One region of the Synechococcus sp. MU1617 genome, then DNA from elsewhere that is predicted to be linked to it. Evidence: predicted binding sites of a transcription regulator. Region 1 holds the regulator's gene; each other region holds the start of a gene.
What was found. Region 1 encodes NtcA, which controls nitrogen genes in cyanobacteria. Its sites were predicted from a motif close to GTANCNNNNGNTAC; they were not measured.
Positions count from the first base shown of each region.

Region 2: a site for NtcA is predicted at 3,521-3,534, ahead of FZZ90_RS00110 (DUF4278 domain-containing protein). Genes of this name have one in related genera too.
Region 3: a site for NtcA is predicted at 1,681-1,694, ahead of FZZ90_RS05010 (circularly permuted type 2 ATP-grasp protein). Genes of this name have one in related genera too.

Region 1 covers NZ_VTLB01000002.1:608,965-615,906, reverse strand. The annotation lists gene FZZ90_RS06975 (hypothetical protein) at 1-42, opposite strand, end outside; gene FZZ90_RS06970 (thioredoxin domain-containing protein) at 106-681, shown strand; gene thyX (FAD-dependent thymidylate synthase) at 726-1,448, shown strand; gene dcd (dCTP deaminase) at 1,461-2,054, opposite strand; gene FZZ90_RS06955 (cob(I)yrinic acid a,c-diamide adenosyltransferase) at 2,054-2,653, opposite strand; gene rph (ribonuclease PH) at 2,799-3,542, shown strand; gene ntcA (global nitrogen regulator NtcA) at 3,601-4,317, shown strand; gene FZZ90_RS06940 (DUF3084 domain-containing protein) at 4,345-5,496, shown strand; gene FZZ90_RS06935 (resolvase) at 5,493-5,933, shown strand; gene FZZ90_RS06930 (DUF3146 family protein) at 5,917-6,174, opposite strand; gene pth (aminoacyl-tRNA hydrolase) at 6,174-6,791, opposite strand; gene FZZ90_RS06920 (TatA/E family twin arginine-targeting protein translocase) at 6,806-6,942, opposite strand, start outside.
Region 2 covers NZ_VTLB01000001.1:10,532-17,473, forward strand. The annotation lists gene FZZ90_RS00090 (DUF393 domain-containing protein) at 1-108, opposite strand, end outside; gene FZZ90_RS00095 (hypothetical protein) at 108-476, shown strand; gene FZZ90_RS00100 (hypothetical protein) at 965-1,216, opposite strand; gene FZZ90_RS12770 (hypothetical protein) at 1,592-1,717, shown strand; gene FZZ90_RS00105 (serine hydrolase) at 1,733-3,118, opposite strand; gene FZZ90_RS00110 (DUF4278 domain-containing protein) at 3,181-3,423, opposite strand; gene FZZ90_RS00115 (nucleoside kinase) at 3,593-4,183, shown strand; gene FZZ90_RS00120 (hypothetical protein) at 4,311-4,574, opposite strand; gene FZZ90_RS00125 (DUF1651 domain-containing protein) at 4,755-5,003, opposite strand; gene FZZ90_RS00130 (2Fe-2S iron-sulfur cluster-binding protein) at 5,414-5,698, shown strand; gene nth (endonuclease III) at 5,699-6,352, opposite strand; gene FZZ90_RS00140 (metal ABC transporter substrate-binding protein) at 6,451-6,942, shown strand, end outside.
Region 3 covers NZ_VTLB01000002.1:216,676-223,617, reverse strand. The annotation lists gene FZZ90_RS05015 (alpha-E domain-containing protein) at 1-99, opposite strand, end outside; gene FZZ90_RS05010 (circularly permuted type 2 ATP-grasp protein) at 93-1,568, opposite strand; gene FZZ90_RS12810 (hypothetical protein) at 1,770-1,895, shown strand; gene FZZ90_RS05005 (sodium:solute symporter family protein) at 1,885-3,315, shown strand; gene FZZ90_RS05000 (aspartate carbamoyltransferase) at 3,623-4,738, shown strand; gene asnB (asparagine synthase (glutamine-hydrolyzing)) at 4,748-6,772, shown strand; gene FZZ90_RS04990 (Zn-dependent hydrolase) at 6,852-6,942, shown strand, end outside.

The DNA of each region.
Region 1 (6,942 bases):
CGGCGCTCGAACCGGAAGGCTCAGCAGTCGCAGAATTGGCATGGATGCAAGTTAGCGGCGGCCTTTCGAAGGAGCTGCCAGAGTGACCGCTGCGGTTGAAGTGCGATGACAGGCACCCCGGAGTCTTCGCCCCTGGGCACGGCACAGCGATGGGTGCTGGTGCTGATCGCGGTGGCTCTGGCTTTTGGCTTGGTCATCCTGCGCGGCGGCATTCAGAGCGAAAGCCCGATGGAGCAGCTGGCGAGACGATCCCTCGACCCGCAAACGGCGTTAACCAATGGACGCCCAACGCTGATCGAGTTCTACGCCGATTGGTGCCAGGTCTGCAGGGAGATGGCGCCCTCGATGCTGGAGTTGGAAAAGAAATCGCGGGATCGACTCGATGTAGTTCTGGTGAACGTCGACAACCCCCGTTGGCAAGATCTCGTTGATCGCTACGACGTCAACGGCATCCCTCAGCTGAATCTGTTTAACGCTGAAGGAGAGCCGAGGGGCAGATCTGTTGGTCTGCGCAGCCCTGAGGAACTCCAGCTGCTCACCACAGCACTGCTTGAGGATCAGCCGCTGCCGGCTCTGCCAGGCGTCGGCAACGTCAGCCAGCTGCCAGCCTCCACCTCCGCTGACAACACATTGGCTGGAGCGTCGAGCCAATCCACGGCCGGGCCCCGCAGCCATGGTTGACACGCCTCGCCATGATCACCACAACTCGTCACTCTGACGCTCCCATGGACCGCTTTCGGGTCGATCTGATCGCAGCTACGCCGAACCCGCAGCAATGCGTGTACGCCGCCATGCATCAGGACTACAGCGAAGGGTTCGTGGCCGGAGATCGTGCCAACTGGCCCGATGAGCAGCGAGCTGGAGAGATCTGTGTGAAACGTCTGCTATCTGGAGAACGCGGCCACTACGGCCCGATGGAGCATGCGCAGATCGTTCTGAACGTGGGCTGGTTCCCACACTCGGTGATGCAGCAGGCCCGCACCCACCGGGTGGGGGTGAGCTTCGATGTGCAATCGATGCGTTACACCGGTGAACGCATCTGCCGTGCAGCGGATGGAGCCCTGGACCTGGAAGAGGTGTTTTATCTGCGGCCTGTCGGCGAGTACAGCGATCGGCAGGGCAAGAAATACGCCTACACCGAAGCGCTACGCCAACAGGACCTCGATCTGTGCCGAAGCGCCGCCGAGCGCTACAGGGATCTGCTCAAGGCCGGCTTCTCCGAAGAGCATGCCCGCGGCATCCTTCCCTTCGACTACCGCCAGCACTTTGTGGTGAGCTTCAGCCTGCGGGCGTTCCTGCACTTCATGGATCTGCGAGCCAAGCTTGATGCCCAGTTAGAGATCCGCCAGCTCTGCGATCTGATGTGGCCCCACATGGTGGAGTGGGCCCCTGAATTCGCAGCCTGGTACGAAAAAAGCAGGCTGCACCGTGCTCGTTTAGCTCCCTAATTCAAGAGAGATCTAAACCTTGGCCAGCGTCACCCGTTCCGGTTGGTGCTGGTACTTACCTTGTCGATCGCTGTAGGTGGTAGAGCAGGGATCACCCTCGAAAAACAGCAGCTGACAGATGCCTTCATCGGCATAGATGCGGCAGTCAGCGCCGGAACTGTTGCTGAATTCAAGGGTGAGGTGACCCTCCCAGCTCGCTTCAGCAGGGGTGGTGTTCACGATGATTCCAAGGCGGGCGTAGGTGCTCTTGCCCAAACAGATCACCGTGATGTTGGGGGGAACCCGCAGCTTCTCCAACGCCACACCGAGGCCGTAGGAATGCGCCGGAAGAATGAAGTAGCGCCCGTCTTCATCCTCATGAAGGGGGGTGGGCTCGAGGTTGGCCGGGTTGAACCGCTTGGGGTTCATCACCGTGCCCGGAACATGCCGGAAGATCAGAAATTCCTGAGGAGACAGGCGCAGGTCGTAGCCGTAGGACGAACAACCGAAACTCAGCACCGGTCGCAGCTTCTGCTCCGGCTCGAGGTGACGGACCAAACCGCTCTGGAATGGCTCGATCATTCCCTGACCGGCCTGTTCAGTGATCCAGCGATCGCACTTGAGCATCAGAAACCTCGGCGCAACTCCGTGACTTGATCTGCCATCTCCACCACACCGGCGGGGATTGCAGGTCCAGTGATGATCACATCCATCGAAGCGGGCCGCTGCTCGAGGGCTTCAATCACGTCCGCTTCATCCAGGTATCCGAAGGCCACTGCAAGACCGATTTCATCCAAGACCAGCTGGTCGAGATCTCCCTGGATCAGATGCTGGCGGCAGATGGACCAAACAGCAGCCACCGCCTCAGCGCCACCGGGATGCCCCGGCGAGGAGAGGCAGAGGGGCACTTCCGGCCGCAGCCAGACAAGGCCTCCACAGAGCTGCACCCGTCCTGCAGGTCCCTGCTGAACGCCCCCTTTGAGGAACTGACTGATCAGAACACGACTGCCCAAGCCGGCAGCACGCATGGCTTGACTCAGAACATTGGCGAAACTGCCTCGGTAGGGCGCTGTATGCACTTGCAGCTGCCCTTCTGGAGCCACCAGATGTAGGGGTGGCGGGTCAGAGACAGAAGGTAAGGGCCTGAGGCCCGCCCGCTGCAAAGCCTGCTGATCCCGATCCAGGGAGTTCTGGAAGGCTTGGGGGTCGGCGAGGCTTGTGGTCATCGCGGAAGCATCTGTCCGGGCGATCCCGGCGAGACCTTGAATCTAGCGGCGAGATCACATTCCACAAGAGGATTGACACCACCCATGGTGTTTGGACAGGGCGAGACCCAACCGCCTGCGAGGCTTGACGAACTGCACACCACCGATGAGCCAATCCCTTGAACACCGCACTGATGGCCGTCGCCCGCAGCAGTTGCGACCGTTCTCGGTGACCTGGAATCCCATGGGGTTCGCCTTGAGCTCCCTTGTGGTTCACACCGGTCGAACCGCTGTGCTCTGCAGCGTCTGCTTGGAGGACAAGGTTCCCCGCTGGCGTAAGGGAGAAGGGTTGGGATGGCTCAGCGCCGAATACCGTCTGCTGCCCGGCTCCACCCCACAGCGGCAATCACGGGAGCTGATGAAACTCTCGGGTCGCACCCAGGAGATTCAGCGGTTGATCGGCCGCAGCCTGCGCGCCGTGATCGACATGGAGCGCCTTGGTGAGCGCACCTTGCTGATCGACTGCGACGTGATCCAAGCGGACGCCGGCACCAGGACGGCCTCGATCACCGGGGCTTGGCTTGCCCTGGACCAGGCCTGCCGATCACTGGTGGAACAAGGAGTCCTGGAGCAATCGCCCCTGATCGACCAGGTGGCGGCCGTGTCCGTCGGCTTGGTGGATGGCCAGGCCTTGCTGGATCTGGACTACAGCGAAGACAGCCGAGCTGAGGTGGACCTGAATGTTGTGCAGGCCGGCGATGGACGTCTGTTGGAAATCCAGGGAACTGCTGAGGGAGCGCCCTTCAGCCGCAACCAACTCAATGAGCTGCTGGATTTAGCGGAGCCGGGAGTGTCATCCCTGATGCAGGCGCAACGCCAGGCCTTCAACGAGCACAGCAGCGTTACGTAATAACCGCTACATGGCGGCCACCGCCAGCTCCGTAACTTCGCCTCACCAGGGGGTTGTCATGACCAGTAGCCGAGGTTTCAGCCGATACGCCCCGCAGATGGTGGCTCCAGCTCCCAGCGCAGAGCCGGCCAACCGTTCTCTCCTGGAGATCATCCGGGATCTCGATGGCGCCAGCAGTGAACTGGTTGACCGCAACAAGACCATCTTCTTCCCCGGAGATCCCGCAGAACGGGTGTATCTGATCCGCCGGGGAGCCGTGCGTCTGTCCCGCGTTTACGAGTCGGGTGAAGAAATCACCGTGGCCCTGCTCCGCGAGAACAGCCTCTTCGGAGTGCTGTCCCTGCTGACCGGTCAAAGGTCCGATCGTTTCTACCACGCTGTGGCCTTCACCCGGGTCGAAATGGTGACGGCACCGGCGACCTCCGTGAAGGCCGCCATCGAAGCAGACACCAGCGTTGGCCTGCGCTTGCTGCAGGGTCTCTCCAGCCGAATTCTGCAGACCGAAACGATGATTGAAACCCTGACCCACAGGGACATGTCATCCCGGCTGGTGAGCTTCCTGCTCGTGCTGTGCAGGGATTTCGGCGTGGCAGATGAGCTGGGCATCACCATCGACCTACGCCTGTCCCATCAAGCCATCGCCGAAGCAATTGGCTCAACACGGGTCACAATCACGCGTCTGCTGGGAGACTTGCGTCAATCCGGTCTGGTTCAGATTGACCGCAAGAAAATCACCGTTCTGGATCCAATCGCTCTGGCCAAACGCTTCAGCTAAGCCGGCCATCGACCGACGGGTGCAGCCATGAGCGGCTGGGCACTGATCCTGGTTCTGCTGGTGCTCGGGGGCGTGCTGTCGACCCTGGGCGACCGTTTGGGCAGCCGCGTCGGCAAAGCGCGACTCAGTTTGTTCAGGATGCGCCCAAGGCGCACCGCCGTTTTGATCACGGTGCTGACCGGCAGCCTGATCAGCGCACTCTCGCTTGGCCTGATGCTGCTGGTGAGCCGGCAGTTGCGGGTGGGCCTGTTTGAACTGGATGCCCTGCAGGAGAAACTCCAGGACAGCCGGCAACAGCTCGAGGCAGCCGAGCGGGAACGGGACAAGACCCAAACGGAAACCAAGCGGATAGCCACTGAGCTCAAGCAATCGCAGCAACGGGCCAACACCCTGCGCCTTGAACTGGCTCCTCTTCAGAAAGAGCGGGCCCAACTCGAAGCTGAACGTGAACGCCTCAGCCAGGACATCGCCTCCCGCGATGCGGACATCCAGCGGACGGAAGCCGAACTCAACAGCGTTCGCAGCCGCATCCGTGCCGGTGAGCAGGAACTCAAGGAACTGGAACGCAATCTGGTCGCCCTGAGGCGTGGATCGGTGGTGATCAGCAGCGGACAGACCTTGGCGAGAGCAACGGTTCGACTCGATGCCCCAGACCAGGCGAAACAGGCTGTGGACAGGCTGTTGCAGGAGGCCAATCTCAACGCCTACGGGAAAGTGCGGCCTGGCGAAGCCCCCGAACGCCAGTTGATCCGCGTTCCGCGCAGCGATGTTGAACGCCTGCAAAGCATCATCCGCAAACCAGAGACCTGGGTGATCTCGCTGCGCTCCGCCACCAATGTGCTGCGGGGTGAAACAGCGGTGTACGCCTTCCCCGAGGTGCGTCCCAACCGGCCAGTGGCCCAACGCGGAGACGTGCTGGCCACCACCACACTGCCACCGGATGAACGCACGCCAGAGGGCATTCGCACACGACTGAACCTTCTCTTGGCCTCGGCCTATGCCGAGGTGCAGCGGAGAGGATCGCTGAGCGAGGGCCTTCAGTTCGATGGATCAGCCCTCTCCCAACTGGCCCAGACCCTGATGGAAGGACCCAGCCAAAGCGTTGGATTGGAAGTGATTTCCGCAGGGGTCAGCAACAGCGCCGATCCTGTCGTCGTCACAATTCAGCCATCCCCATGAAACGGGTGGCCGTTCTCGATCCAGGCCGCTGCAAATGTGGTCTTGTGCTGGCTGATCTTCAGCTCGGCCTCGTGCGCGAAGGGCATGTGCTGGCCCCGGACGCTGTGGGACCCTGGCTGGAGAAGTGGAATCACGACCAAGCTCTCGACCGCATCCTGATCGGCGACGGCACGGGCAGCCGAGCCTGGATCAAGCGACTGGAATGGCTGGGCAATCTCACCGTGATTCCTGAACAGGGAACAACCCTGAGGGCAAGACAGCGTTACTGGACGTTGTGGCCGGCTCGAGGTTGGCGACGGATGCTGCCGGCAGGACTGCGCATTCCACCGGTGGATCTGGATGCCGTGGCCGCTTTGGTGATGCTCGAGGAGCACCTGCAGTGCCGCCTGAAATGGCCGGTGCCTGCTCCCACGTTCTCGCTCAGAACCTGGCCCTAACCATGAAGGTGTAGTCACCCCCCGGTTCCAGCCTGTAATCAGAACGCACCAGAAACCGCCGAAGGGCATCCTCAATCAGGGCTCGTCCCAAGGACGGCTCCACCATCAGTTCGCCGCGGTCAAAGGCCCAGGAGAACTGCCACTCGAAGCCTCCAGCTGAGACTTCACCCTCCACGCACTTGGCTTGAAAACACTGGCGGAGCACCCGCAAATGGGCCGTTGTCGCCGGGAGAGCCGGCATCAGTCGACTGGCTCCAGGTCATAGCGAAAACCGTTGATCCAGGTTCCAGCACGCTCAAAGCTCTGGCGCTGAAGACGTTGAATCCCGTCCAGAACAGCATCAAGAACAGCGCCGACACAAGGTTGCTCCACCTTGCTGAACGGGCCAAGAACATGGGACACCGTTCGGGCGCGACGCTCAGCAGGATTCTCAGCTGGTGCACCAATGCCGATCCGCAGCCTGGGAAACGCCTGAGTCCCGAGATGTTGAATGGTGCTGCGCAAGCCGTTGTGGCCACCGGCGCTGCCCTGGGCCCGCAATCGCAAACGACCGAGCGGAAGATCCATGTCGTCCACCAGCACCAGCAGTTGGTGGGGCTCCAGCCCGAACCAATCAAGGGCAGCACGAATCGCGCGTCCACTGTCATTCATGTAGGTCTGGGGCATCAGTAAGCGCAACCGCTGCTCACCCACCCCTGTATCTGCTGCAAGACCATGCAACTTGGCTTGCTGACGAAAACTGAATCCAGAGCGCTCACCAAAAAGCTCTAGGGCCATGAAGCCGATGTTGTGACGAGTGCCTGCATATTTCGCCCCCGGATTGCCCAGTCCCACCACCAGCTTGAGATCAGTGGTCATACCGCTGGAACAACTCAGTCGCTGGGGGGAAGTTCTTCGGCCGGCTTCGCAGCCTCACCGGACACCTCCGGCTCAGCCATGGCTTTGTTGATCTCGCGCTCGAATTCCTTGGACGCGGATTGGAAGCCCTTCAGGGTTTTTCCGAGGGTCC
Region 2 (6,942 bases), on a different contig from region 1:
TCGCCCGTCAACAATGCGCAGGTTGGGAACGCCCGCCTTGAGCTCACTGCGTAGGGCGAAATCCCGACAGAATGGGCACCCGCCGTCGTAGATGAGGGTTAACAGCATTGCTGAATTCTGTCGCGAAGGGCTTGGGTCTGGCGTTGTTGTTGCTCTGTTGGTTGTTGGTGGCGCCCCAGCCGACATGGGCCGATTGGATCTGCGATGGGGATCGGCTCAGTGTTGAAATCACGCGAGGAGCCGTCGACCTAACCGGTCTGCCTGAGGGCATTCCCAACACGTTGGAGGGAACCCTTCCTGGAGATGGAATTCTGCTGCGTTGGCGCGATGTGGAGTTGCAACTTCCGCGCACCAACAATGCAGGTGAGCCCAGCTACACCGATGGCCGTTGGTGGTGGCGTGTTGTTGATGCTTCAGCGCCGGAATTCTGGGAACGCCGTGGCAGCGTGATTCACCATCAATGCGTACCGACCTGAGCCTGAGTCCTGTTACCGCCGTTTTGGGTTGCGGCGGTTGGCCTTGCGGGTTCCTCCGTAGCGATAACCAGCTTGTTCTCGAAAGTTCGGCCAGCAGGTTTCGCACACCAGAATCCAGTCGGCGAGTCGGGTGGTGCTGACCCGGAAATGGACGTTCCCCGACTGTCTGCAGTGTTCGCAACAAAATCTTTTGTTTTTCCACAGTTCTTTAAACGATTCCTCTGGCGAATCGGTGGCCTGAGGCTTTCCCTGAGGATTCTTTGCTTCGCTCACGTCAGAGAGCGCTGCGTTTGGGCTTGATGCGTTATCAGAATCACAGATCCATTGGTTCCTTGAAATCAATCGCCAGCACAGCATTCTTGTCAATGAACTGGAGGATTCGCCTGGGACTGGTGAGCCTCTGAAGTTTGTTTTCCACGCCGATTGCCGAAACCGCTGTAGTCGTCAGGATCGCGTGCTTAACCCCTGTGGAAAAGCTGTGAATAACTCTACGAATCGACTGGTATCTGGGCGTTGATGGAGGCTTTTAGAGCGGCCATCTCGTGGGCAGTGAGGTGAGCTTCGACGGCTTCAGGCGTGTTGTTCAGATAGTGGATCCATGCCTCGTAGCACTGCTGTTGCGTGGCCATGGGGTTTTGCTCTTCGCCATCCCTTGCGCTGAGCAGAAGCTCTTCGATCCTGGCTAGCCGCGTCTCCATCCGGCTCAAGCGGCTGGCGATGGCGTCGTCCTGTTGCGTCATCTGCGGAGGGGCGGAAGGGCCTCTGATTGTTGCGGGGAGACCCAGGGTTGACGCTGTAGTACATGCGCACTAAAACAGATGTACTGCTCTAAAGCTCATGTCTGCGAGTTCCCCTTACGCCCCCTTCTGTGCTGACGAGTGGATGCGTCATTCCTTGATCCGTCCGCGCAAGGCGTTCCCGGCGAAGGCCTCAGCCGTGGCGAAGCCTCGTGCCAGGCCGCCCGCTGCAGCTCGAGTTTGTGATGCGGTGCAGGGAGAACTCTTCCTCTTTCCCGTTGTGATCTGCTGAGCCTTGGTCTCTACGACAAACGTTTGCAGAAATCGCTGTTTGCCCCCTGTTCTGCCAGGGTGAGCAGTGGTTTTTGTTGCCAGACCATGCTGTTATTCGCCTCCCAGACAGCTCAAGGCGGTCCGACTGTGATTCTTCCGGCCCTGCTCATCACCGGTCTTCTCGTCGCAGCATCCCAGGCTTTTGTTCCCAAGGGCGGCGATAAGAACTGAGTTTTGGCGTTCGCTTCATCGAAGGGCTGAGAGAACATCAGCCCCGAAAGCATTGGCATCAAAACCTGGCTTTTTGGGTGTCTGTCCCAGACGCACAATCACCGCGCGCTGGGATGGAGCCACCAGCAGCAATTGTCCCTGGTAGCCCTCCGCTGAGAAGCTGTCTTTGGGCAGATCAGGCCTCGATTTGCGCCGGCTGAGCCACCAGTGCGCTCCGTAGGCCTGCTTTGATCCCCGCGACGCCGTTCGAGCCTGCTGAACCCAGTTCGCGGGCAAAAGTTGTTTGCCGTTCCAGCTGCCATGATCCAGGTAAAGCTGGCCAAACCGGGCCCAATCGCGTCCGCTGGCCCAAGCCAGGGATGAGCCCACCAAAGTTCCACTGTTGTCGCTCTCGAGAACAGCAGTTGTCATCCCAAGAGGCCCGAACAACGCCTGTGAGGGAAAGCTCCAGTAGTGCTGATCGTCATCGATGGCGTGCCTCAGGATCCGGCTGAGGATGTTTGTGGTTCCGGATGAATAGTTCCACTTTTTCCCCGGTTTTTTGCTCAGTGATTTGCTGGCGGCGAACCCTGCCATGTCGGCTTCCTGGGTCAGCATCCGCACCAGATCCGAGTTCAGTGCTCCCGTCGATTCCTCGAAGGCCAGTCCGCTGTTCATTCGCAGCAGCTGATCCAGGCTGATCTTTTGGCGTGGATCCTGCGGATCACTCCATTCGGACACCTTCGGCGGCTTGTCTGGATCCAGAAGCCCTGTGTGGATGGCTCGTCCGATCAGGGCATGGGTGATGCTTTTGCTCATCGACCAGCCAATCAGTGGCATGTCGGGCGGAATGCTCTTGGCGTAGCGCTCGGCAATCACCCAGCCGTCCTGCACCACAACCACAGCTCGGGTTCGTTTTGGTAGGAGCGGATCGTTCTCCTGAAAGGCGCGATCGAGAGCCCTGTTCAGCGCTTGGTGATCGATTTCAGGTGGCTCTGGCTGGGCTGTGGCGATCAGGGGCCAGGGGTCTCCAATGGGCTTGGAATTCCCGGAGCCGGGCTTGTTTTGGCTGAGTGCTCGGGGCGTTGGTTGGCCGTTGATGCGCCATGTACAGCCCCGTTCACCGTTCTGCACGGCTTCAGCGCGAATCAGCCCGAACAGGGAGCTCGCTTTAACGCGACCAGCGCTTGGCTCGATCTGGGTGTGGATCATCCCCTGGCCGGCGGCCAGGTCCTCTTTCAGCATCTGGTCTGGATCCATCCCAGCCATCAGCACGCCGCTGCAGAGCTGTTTGGCAATGAAACTCGTCCCCGCCTTGGCGAAGGTGACCAGGTTTCGCAGCGGAGGTTCCAGGCCTGCTGTGATGCTGAAGGCCACTGCCGCAGTTGAGATCACCACAATGCGCCACTGCTGCTTTGTCACCCTCAACGGCCATGAAAAAAGCGGGGAATGTCCCCGCTTCAATCATGAATGGAAATTTGGCCTCAGTACACGTCGTAGCTGACGCCGCGGTAACGCAGTTCCCGCCCACCGCTTGGGTGCTGTTGTGGGTCGATCGCTTCGTAGGCAACGCCGCGATAGCGCAGCACTTTGGTCTTGGTTCCCACCGGGGTGTGCACCCGGTCGGTGTGGTCTTGGTGGCGGTAGGCCCGTGCCATCTGTGTTCTGGCCGTTTCGATGGCCTGATTGCGCACAGTCCGTGCCTTGATCAGTTGAAGGGTGTTCATCTTTCTCTTGCGCGGTGTCCACGCCCCCGTTGCCTGGCGTGGATCTGACTGCTGCCTGTTGAAGAGGCTCAACGTGATCACACCTTAGCTCTGATTTGTATCAACGGCTACTGTTTTTTCTGCTTCGCTTGGGTCTCGTTGGCAGCATGGGGCTTGATGAATGCGACGCTTGTCTGGGGCAGTCCCTCTGGTGTGCATCTGCGGGCCGTCTGCAGCTGGCAAGACAACCTTTGCGGCACATCTCGCCGAGCAACTGCGTGCCAGGGGACGACATCCACTGCTGATCGCCTGTGATGACTACTACCGCAGTGGTTGGCTCCCGAGCTCTCGCTATGGCTTCGACACGGTGGATGCCATTGACGCGGATCAGCTGCGGCTGCAGCTCAACGCTGTTCGCTACCGGCAGCTGGGCTCCCTGCGCAGCTACGACATGCGCAGCCGCAAGGTTGGCTCCAGGTCATTGAATCAGCCATACGACCTGGTTCTGGTGGAAGGATCCTATGGGCCGCAACATTTGCTGGAGGCTGTGCCGATCTCGCTAGTCGTGTACATCGAAACCCCTCTTCTGCAGAGGCTTGTCAGGCGTCTCTGGCGTGATGTACGCGAAAGGCAGCGGTCAGCTCTGTATGTGATTCGCCAGATGCTGGGTGAAATGCTGCCCGGTGAGCGACGCTTCATTCACCCTTTGAAGCAACGCGCAGACGTCATTGTTCAAGGCTATGACTACGATCTGGAGCCTGTTCTCAGCAGAATCGAATGATCGCGGGTGGGGGAGGCAGCCGTAAGCGTCTCTTCCACTGAAGCAAACAAGACCTCTGATGAATGTCATTGCCAAAGGCTGAGTTCGGCTCGCCTTCGCCAAAAGGGTTGATGACCAGGTGCGACTGTCAGACCCTGTTTCCTTCGTCGTCCCAATACTCGATCCTTCTCACTTCAAGGTCGTCTTGCTTCAGTTTGATTGCGATCTCCTTAGCCCTTGCTCTCAGGTACAACTCATCGGTCACCAGGCTTTGGTAAACGATCTCTTCCAGTGTTTCCGCTGGAGCTTCTGAGACGATCTGCTTCACGTCGTCCTTGCTCAGCTTCACATCAGTTCGGATGCTGACGGTCTGCTCGAAGTCGAACTCGATTTCGTTGATGACGGATTCCATGGGCTTCCTTCCAGACAAAAAGAAACCCCCGCCAAAGGCAGGGGTTCCAAAACGACTCGCAGGAGTGTGTCCTTGTTTCCACCCTGTGAGGCGTTTTTCCTCACATCACCAAGATGCCTACACGATGGGTGCGGTGGGATTGCTGATGGACAGCCTCGTGGTTGGCACCAGCGGTTCGTCTCACAGTTCAACCGCGTCGCCCCAGGCCGGGGACGCAAGGCGCTTCCATCCTTGGGTCTGTAATGACGCCCAGAGTTGTTCTGCTTCGGCCTTTCTCAAGTGTCGCCGTTCCTTCAGAAGAGGAGGGCCATCAGGCAGGCGACGGCCTCTGTCGATGAAAACCTTTGGCTCGTTGATCCATCCCTTCTGATCGCGATGGAATCGCCAGATCCAGCGGCCGTCACTGTCAATCAGCCAGCCCTCTCCCATGTCTATCCTGCAAGTACATCAGTACTAGCAATGGCGAGCATTGGCGGTCAAGTGGCCTCCTGCCTCAAGCTCAAGTCAAAAAAAAGAGCAGGCCCCTCAGCCCACCCTCTCCGTGACGCATGGAAAGCACCACTGCTTTCCCGTTGCACTGTCCATGACGCTGGCGCTTTGGCGGGTATCGATTCGCACGCTTTTAGGCATTACTGCTTAGTAAGAGCTGTTCTCATTCGAGTGATGATTCGGGTGGCGCGAGCATCACTGCCAACGCTTCGGGGAGTTGAACGAGCGCAGGTTCCCTCGCCTGCGCCTCCCCCCCCCCAAAAAAAAAATCAAGGGTGGACCTCTCAGGTCCAGCTGCCTTGGCACCGATGGTCTGATCCAGCTACCAACCTCTCAGGACCTTCTGAGTCATGGCCTCTTTCAACATCAACATCGAGGGTGGTGCCAGCTTTTCGTGCCCTGATGACGTCTATATCCTCGATGCAGCAGAGGAAGCCGGTGTCGATCTTCCTTATTCCTGCCGAGCCGGAGCCTGTTCCACCTGCGCCGGCCGCCTGGTGAGTGGCTCGGTGGATCAGACCGATCAGAGTTTTCTCGATGATGACCAGATGGGGCAGGGGTTTGCCCTCCTTTGTGTGAGCTATCCAACCTCTGATTGTGTGATCAAGGCCAACGCTGAAGAGCACTTGTCTTAATCAAGGCTTGTGGGTGATCACCGGACGCCGCCGTTTCGGATAAAGCTCACGGCACATGGGGCAGACCGTTCCGTCGCACCCCCGTGCTGTGCAGAACTCACGGCCCCAGAAGATGATCTGCAGGTGCAGCTTGTTCCAGTGCTCCTTGGGGAAGAGACGCTTGAGGTCTTGTTCCGTGCGCGCCACATTGCTGCCATCGCTCAATCCCCAGCGCTGGGCCAGCCGGTGGATGTGGGTGTCGACGGGGAAGGCGGGCACGCCGAAGGCCTGGGCCATCACCACGCTGGCTGTTTTGTGCCCCACGCCCGGTAAGGCTTCGAGCTCCTCAAAGCTCCGGGGAACATCGCCGTCGTAGGCCGTCACCAGAATCTGGGCAAGGCGGCGGACGTTTCTGGCCTTGGTTTTGGCCAGCCCGAGCTGCCGGATGAAAGCGAGGATCTGCTCCTCCTCGAGTGCTGCCATGGCGGCGGGTGTTGGCCCGGCGGCAAACAGCGCCGGAGTCACCTCATTCACCTTCTTGTCGGTGCATTGGGCACTCAACAGAACAGCGATCAGCAGGGTGAACGGATCACTGTGATCCAGGGGGATCGGTGTTTCCGGGTACTGCTCGTGGAGGCGCTGCAGGATTACCTCCACCCGCTCTGACCTGCGCACGGGCTTTCAGTGGGTGGAGTGATCTTGGCGCTTCGGCGATTGCATCGCTTCGTTGCAACGTTTCCCGGCCGTTGCCGAGACTGTTTTAGGAGCCATTGATGCGATCCTCGATCAAGACGATTCAGCCCGCATTGCCACTGTTGAACTGGAACCGTTCGGCGGCAGTGCTGTTTGTTGTGGTGGCTGTGCTGCTGGCCTCCTGCCGCAGTCGAGATCAGGACGTCACCACGGATTCCCGCCCGCAGGTGCTTACCACCTTCACGGTCTTGGCTGATCTAGCCAGCAATGTGGCGGGTGATCGGTTGCAGGTGGCTTCGATCGTCAAGCCCGGTGCCGAGATCCACGGTTACCAACCCACTCCCAGTGACATCGAGCGCGCCAGCAAAGCGGATCTGATTGTTGAGAACGGGTTGGGGCTGGAGTTGTGGGCCCAGCGATTCACCGCTGCAGCGGGGGATGTGCCCACCATCACCCTTTCGGAGGGGATGGACCCTCTCCTGATCACGGAGGATGCCTATTCCGGCAAGCCCAATCCCCATGCCTGGATGTCCCCCCAGCGCACGATGGTTTATGTGGACCATCTCGAGCGG
Region 3 (6,942 bases), 390 kb from region 1:
CGCCATCGCTTCACTGACTTCCAGAAAGCGCGAGATGTTTTCGGCGCGTTCCAGATAGCGGTTGATCCAATACAGCGAATCAGCAACACGGCTCAACACGGCACAGCCTCCTGGGGCTGCGGTGCTGCTATTCGTTGGTCGTCGACGATCCAGGTGTCCTTGCAGCCGCCCCCCTGGGACGAATTCACCACCAGCGAGCCGCGCTTCAGGGCCACCCGCGTCAGCCCCCCTGGGCTCACCCAGGTGCTTGCGCCGCGCAGCACATAGGGGCGCAGATCCACGTGGCAGGGGTAGAGCTCACCGTCACTGAGGGATGGCACGGTGGAGAGCTGCAGTGTGGGCTGCGCGATGAAGTTGCGGGGATTCGCACGGATCTTCGTGTCGAAGTCCGCCAGCTCCGATCGGCTGGCCTGGGGGCCGATCAGCATTCCGTAACCTCCGGCTTCCGCCACCGATTTCACCACCAGCTGCTCGAGGTGTTCAAGCACATAGCGCTGGTCGTCCGGCCGGGCACAGAGATAGGTGGGAACGTTCTCGATGATCGGATCCTCATCGAGGTAGTAGCGGATCATCGCCGGCACGTGGGCGTAGATCAGCTTGTCGTCGGCGACGCCGGTGCCAGGGGCATTGGCGATGGCGACCCGTCCTTGCCGCAGCACGTCGATTAGGCCCGGAACCCCCAGCATTGAGTCCTGGCGGAACACGGTGGGATCGAGAAAATCGTCGTCGATGCGGCGGTAGATCACATCCACGGGCTTGAGGCCGTTGGTGCTGCGCATCCACACCCGGCCGTCTTCGCACACCAGGTCGCGTCCCTCAATCAGTGCAATGCCCATCTGCTGGGCCAGATAGCTGTGCTCGAAATAGGCGCTGTTGAATACCCCGGGCGTCAGGATTGCTACGCGGGGACTGTCACTCCAGGGCGCCAGGTCCTGAAGGGTGCGCAGCAGATGGGAGGGATAGGCGTCGATCGGTTGAACGGCACGGCCCTCGAACAGGCCAGGGAACAACCGTTTCATCACCCGACGATTCTCGAGGAAATAGGCCACCCCCGATGGACAGCGCAGGTTGTCTTCCAGGACACGCCAGGTGCCATTGCCGTCGCGGATCAGGTCGAGTCCGGAGATGTGGCACCAGCGGTTGAGGGGCAGGCTGATGCCCTGCATCTGAGGTCGCCAGCCGGAGGAACTTTCCACGTCTTCCCGCGGGATCACACCGTCGTTGAGGATCTGCTGGGGGCCGTAGATGTCGGCGAGGAAGCAGTCGATGGCTTCCAGGCGTTGCAGCAGTCCCCGCTCCAGGTTGATCCAGTCGCTGCGGCCGATCAGTCGGGGCAAAGGATCGAAAGGAAGAATCCGTTCACTGCCCTTGAGGCCAGAATCGTTCAGGCGGAAGGTGGCACCGAGGCGACGCAGCAGCTGGCTGGCGGAGGCATGGCTTCGGTTCAGTTCGGGCAACCCCATCTGCCCCAGCGATGCAAGCAGCGTGGCCAGATCTTCGCGAGGCCTCGCCGTTTCACTGCAGAAATATTCGTCGAAGCCGACCGTGGGCTTGTAGTCGGTGAACATTCCGATGGTCTGGACGCAAGTCATCCAAGGCGTCGCCCCAACCCCCTTCGGGTTGTAGTTGCTACACATTCCGCAATTTCTGGCGACAGGGCGCTGATCGCTTGATGTTTGGGTATCCGTAGGCACCTGTATGGAGGGCACAGGGTTAGGCCTGAGAACCTCTTTTGCTTATCTGTTTCTGGAGTTCAAACGGTCTTCGTCTTGGATGAACTGCTCTGGGCCCGACTGATCTTTGCCCTTGGAGCCGTTGTGACTGCGGCGACGGTGGTGATGATTCTGCGCGGACATCTCTATTGGAACCGCAGGGGATCGACGGATGTCCGCTGACTCGGTTCCCTTCCTCCAGCCCGGAATCGCCTGGGCGCTGGTGGTGCTGTTCTCTGTTTTCTGGGTGGCGCTCGGGATTGCCTGGGGCCGGCGCGGTCAAGGCAATGCCGACGACTACATGCTGGCGGGGCGCAACATCGGGCTGGCCCTGAGCACGGCCACGTTGATGGCCTCATGGGTCACCGGCAACACCACCCTGCTCGCCCCTGAATTCGGCTACAAAACCGGGCTTTGGGGCATGTTCAGCTATGCCCTGGCCGGGCTTGGCCTGATCCTGTTCGCCCCCCTGGCCTCGCGGATCAAGCAGCTGATGCCCAACGGGCGCACCAGCGGCGACTTCATTCGCCTGCGCTACGGGCGTCTGGCTTGGTGGGTGTTCATGGTGATCACCGCGATCTACACCCTGGGCTTTCTGATGACCCAGGCGATGGGTGCTGGCCTGCTGCTGCAGGCCCTTTCAGGTTTCGATTACCACGTGGGGATGGTGGTGGTGATTGGTGTCGCCACCGTCTACACCCTGTTCGGCGGAATGCGGGCCGTGATCGGCACCGATTTCATTCAGTCGCTGTTGATCATGGTGTTGCTGGCGGTGGTGGCGGTGCTCGCCTTCCGACAATTCCCGATGCCTGAGGTGCATGCCTCCTTGCTGGCCCGGCATCCCGATCGGCTTGATCTGCTGCTGCCGGCGGGCTTGTTGATCGCCTGGAATTCCGCCCTCTTTTCAATGGGCGAGGTGTTTCACAACAACATCTGGTGGTCAAGGGTCTTCGCCAGCCGGCGCTCGGTGGTGATGACCTCCTTTGTGTTGGGGGGGGTCGCCTGGATGAGTGTGCCGATGGTGACGGGCTCCATTGGCCTGGTGGCCCTGGCACGTGAGTTGCCTCTCGAGCAGGTGAACATGGTGTTCCCCGTGATGGCAGCCGATCTGCTCGGGGCCGGCGGCGCGGCTCTCGTGTTTGTGGTGGTGTTTGCTTCGCTCACCTCCACCCTGGACTCGCTGCTGGCGTCCACCGCCGATCTGTTGGCGGAGGATGTGTACTTCCGCCTGTTGCGGCCCCAGGCCAGTGACTTGCAGCTCAAGCAGGCGGCGCGGCTGATGGTGGTGGGCTTGGCGGTTGTCACCCTGGCGCTGTCCTGGCCGCGGCTGGATTCGCTGGCGTCGGTGCTGTTCTTCACCGGTGCACTGGTGGCCTCCACGGTCTGGCCTGTGGCCTGCGGCCTGTACTGGCGCACGGCCAATCGCAGGGCTGCCATTGCGGCCATGCTCGCCGGCAGCGTTGTTGGCCTGCTCGCTTATGTGCTGATCGCGCCCTACTGCGCCGCTGTGTTTTCGGCGGCCGTGTCAGCAGTCGTGATGCTGATCGGCAGTCGCACTTGGCCGGAACGGTTTGACTTCACTTTGTTGCAGGAGGAGGGATGATTCAAAGTCTTCCTTTGACGGCCAGCGTTGTTGGCCTGTCTGGCTTTCAGTTTCTTCTGGTGGTCAGTCAGCTCGCTTTGGTGCTGTCTGTGCTCGTGTTGCTGCTGATTTGGTGGGTTGAGTGGAGGAATGGTCGAGTGTGGTGACGGCTGCAGTTGTTAGTAACGGTCTGAACATTTTTTCCGGATCTTTGCTTAAGAAGCTGTTTCTTCGTGGACGCAGGAGTGTGGTTGTTGTTACCGGTAAAAGATGTAGTTCCTGGCTTTAGCACTCGGTTTGGCAAACAGAGTGTTGATCCGATCCCGCTATGGCACAGGCCAATTCAGCAGTCGTGGACGCGACGTCGGTACAGATTCGGTTTCAGCCGATGGGTCCCGATGTCTACGGGCAGAACCAACCCCAGGAGCTGCTGGCCGCGATTGTCGAGGACGGAGAGCCGTTGCTGGATCTGGTGAATCAGCATGTGGTGTCGATCCAACCGTTTCGACCTGAGGCCTTGTTGCAGGTGTTCCGCTTGGCGGCGAAGTTCGAGAGCAATCCAGATCGGTATTGCCGCCACAACACGCCGCTGACGGGAAAGATTCTGATCAACGCGTTCTACGAGCCGAGCACCCGCACCCGCCTGTCATTTGACAGTGCTTGGCATCGTCTTGGCGGCAGTTCGATCAACATCACCGACAGGGCTACCACGGGGATTGCCAAGGGCGAGTCCCTTGAAGATGTCGCCCACATGTTCAACAACTACGGCGATTGCGTGGTGCTACGGGACAGCGATCCCGGTGCTGTTTATGCGATGACGTCAACCCTGCGGATTCCCATCATCAATGCGGGCAACGGCATTGATGAACATCCGACGCAGGCGATGGCGGATCTGTACACGATCTTCAAGTGGCGGCCCAAGCTCACTGAAGTTGAGGTGGCTCCGGCTGATCGCATCCGCATTGGAATCGTCGGAATTCCGTCGCGGATGCGAACGGTACGCTCACTGCTGAGGATCCTGGCCAAATTCCCCCAGACCGTGGATGAGGTGGTGGTGATTCACGCCCCCGGACTGGAGCCGGATCAGCCGCTATTCGACCCAGGGCAGTTGGAGGAGCTCGAAGCTTGTGGAATGAAGGTGCGCTGCAGCACCGATCTGCAGGCTGAAGTGCCCGATCTCGATGTCGTTTACATCAATGCCATCGCCTGGGTGGGCGACTCTTATGAAGTGCATGGCGGCGGATTTCGCCTCACCCGCGACATGCCGTTCAAGCCGGAAGCGATCGTGCTTCACCCCTTGGCGCGGGGAGCGGAACTGAGCACCTGCTTGGATGACACGCCCCACAACTGGTACTTCAGCCAGGCCAGGGGTGCCGTGTTCCTGCGGATGGCGCTGCTCACCTGCATGGTGAACCGGGCCGAACGCGTGATGGATGTGATCTGAGGCGGGCTGATGTGTGGAATCGGAGGTGTTTTCAACGCAGACCGTCATCAGACGGTGGACCGCCAGCTGCTGGTCAACATGGCGGCGATTCAGGCCCATCGCGGGCCCGACGGCTTCGGCGTCGAGGTGCTGGATCAGGCCGGGGTCGGCTTCTGCCATGCCCGCCTTTCGATCATTGATTTGAACGAGTCACGGGCCCGGCAGCCCTTCCTCACCGATGACGGTGAGGTGCTGATGGCGCACAACGGTGAGTTCTACGACTTTCAGCGCATCAGGGCGGACCTCACCGCCCAAGGGGTGCGATTTAGCAGCAAGAGCGATTCCGAGATCCTGCTGCGGCTGTACCAGCGCCAGGGATTGGAGGCGACTCTGCCCTTGTTGCGCGGTGAGTTCGCCTTCGCCTTGTTTGATCGAGCCGAAGACTGCCTTTACCTGGTGCGGGATCGCTTCGGCATCAAACCGCAGTACTGGGCGATGACGCCCGAGGGTCTGGTGTTCGGTTCCGAGTTGAAGGTGCTCTTCGCCCATCCGGCGGTGGAGCGACGCTTTACCTCGGAGGGCCTCTTTCACCAGTTGATGCAGACCATGGTTCCCGGCACCACGGCTTTTGCTGGGGTGCACCAGGTGAAGCCCGGCCATGTGCTGAAGGTGCAACGGGTGAGTGGGCGGCTGGAGGTGTCGGAGTCGACCTACTGGGATGTCGACTTTCCGCGTAAAGACGAGCGGGACTCCAACCGAACTGAGGCCGAGCACATCGCTGCCGTTCGTGCCGCGTTGCTGGAGGCCGTTGAGCTGCGCATGGTGGCCGACGTGCCCGTGGGTTGTTACCTCTCCGGCGGCATCGACAGCTGTTCGATCCTCGGCTTGGCGTCAGCCGTCAGCCAGGCACCGGTGAAGGCGTTCACGATCGGATTTGATGACGCCCGTTACGACGAGTCGCCGATCGCCCGGGAGATGGCCGAGGCCACGGGTGCTGAGCAGGATCTGATGCGTCTTTCGGGCCAGGAGCTCTATGGCCACATGGAGCGCACCATCTGGCACGCCGAGAGAACGATCTACAACACCTTGGCGGTCGCGAAGTTCTTGATGAGCCGCCATGTCAACGACGTGGACTACAAAGTTGTGATGACCGGTGAAGGCTCAGATGAGCTGTTCGGCGGCTATCCCGCCTTTCGCCGGGACATGTTCCTCCACGGTCTTGATGACCTGCCGCAGCAGGAGCGCGCCAGCTGGGAAAGCTTGCTGCAGCAGTCCAATGCCTTGGTGAAGGGGGCGATGTTGGCTGAAAACCAAGTGGATGACCCCGATCTCGACGCTGTGATCGGCTTCACCCCCAGTTGTCTGCAGCCGTGGCTGGCCTGCGCGCCCTTGGTGCCGGAGCTTTTGTCGGAGTCCCACGCTGCAGCCCTGAAGGGTTACTCCCCGGGCAAGGCGATTGCCGAGCAACTGGATGCGGATCAACTGGACGGGCGCCATGCCCTGGACAAGGCCCAGTACGTCTGGATCAAGACCATGCTGGAGGGCCAGATCCTCACCTGGGGTGGCGACCGGGTCGACATGGCCAATTCCATGGAGGCGCGACCGGCCTTCCTGGATCACCATCTGGCCGCGGTTGCGGTGCAGGTGCCGCCCGAACTTCGGATCAAGGGAAAAACCGAGAAATACGTGCTGCGGGAGGCCATGGCGGGCCTGTTGCCGGATGTGTTGTACCGGCGTGAGAAGTTCGCCTTCATGGCGCCGCCAGCCCATACGGAGCCTGAGAAGTGGGAGCAGATGAAGCAGCTCGCCGATGATTACCTCAGTGATGAGGCGATCGACGCCGCTGGTTTGTTGAGCAAGGCCGGCGTTCGCGCCTTGTTTGCGCGTCACGAGGACCCGGCCACCACCGATGCAGAGCGTGTGCAGATGGATGCGGTGATCAACCACCTGCTGGGTGTGCAGATGCTGCACCGCATGTTTGTGGCCGAAGACGTGCCCGCGTTGGCCCGCCGGGAGGCGGACCGACTGGGCTGGCGGGTGCTGATGCCCGTTTGAATTCTTTGGTCAGGATTAAATCGTTGCGCTAGCTACAAGGTTCCACGGGTTTTCGGGTGAGTATTGACCTCCGTTTGAAATGAAGGTCACGGCATTGCCCACGCTCATCTCGGCTTCTCCGACCACCCCTACCGGGATCGAGCCAAGCAAAGTTGTCGCACGTCCGAACC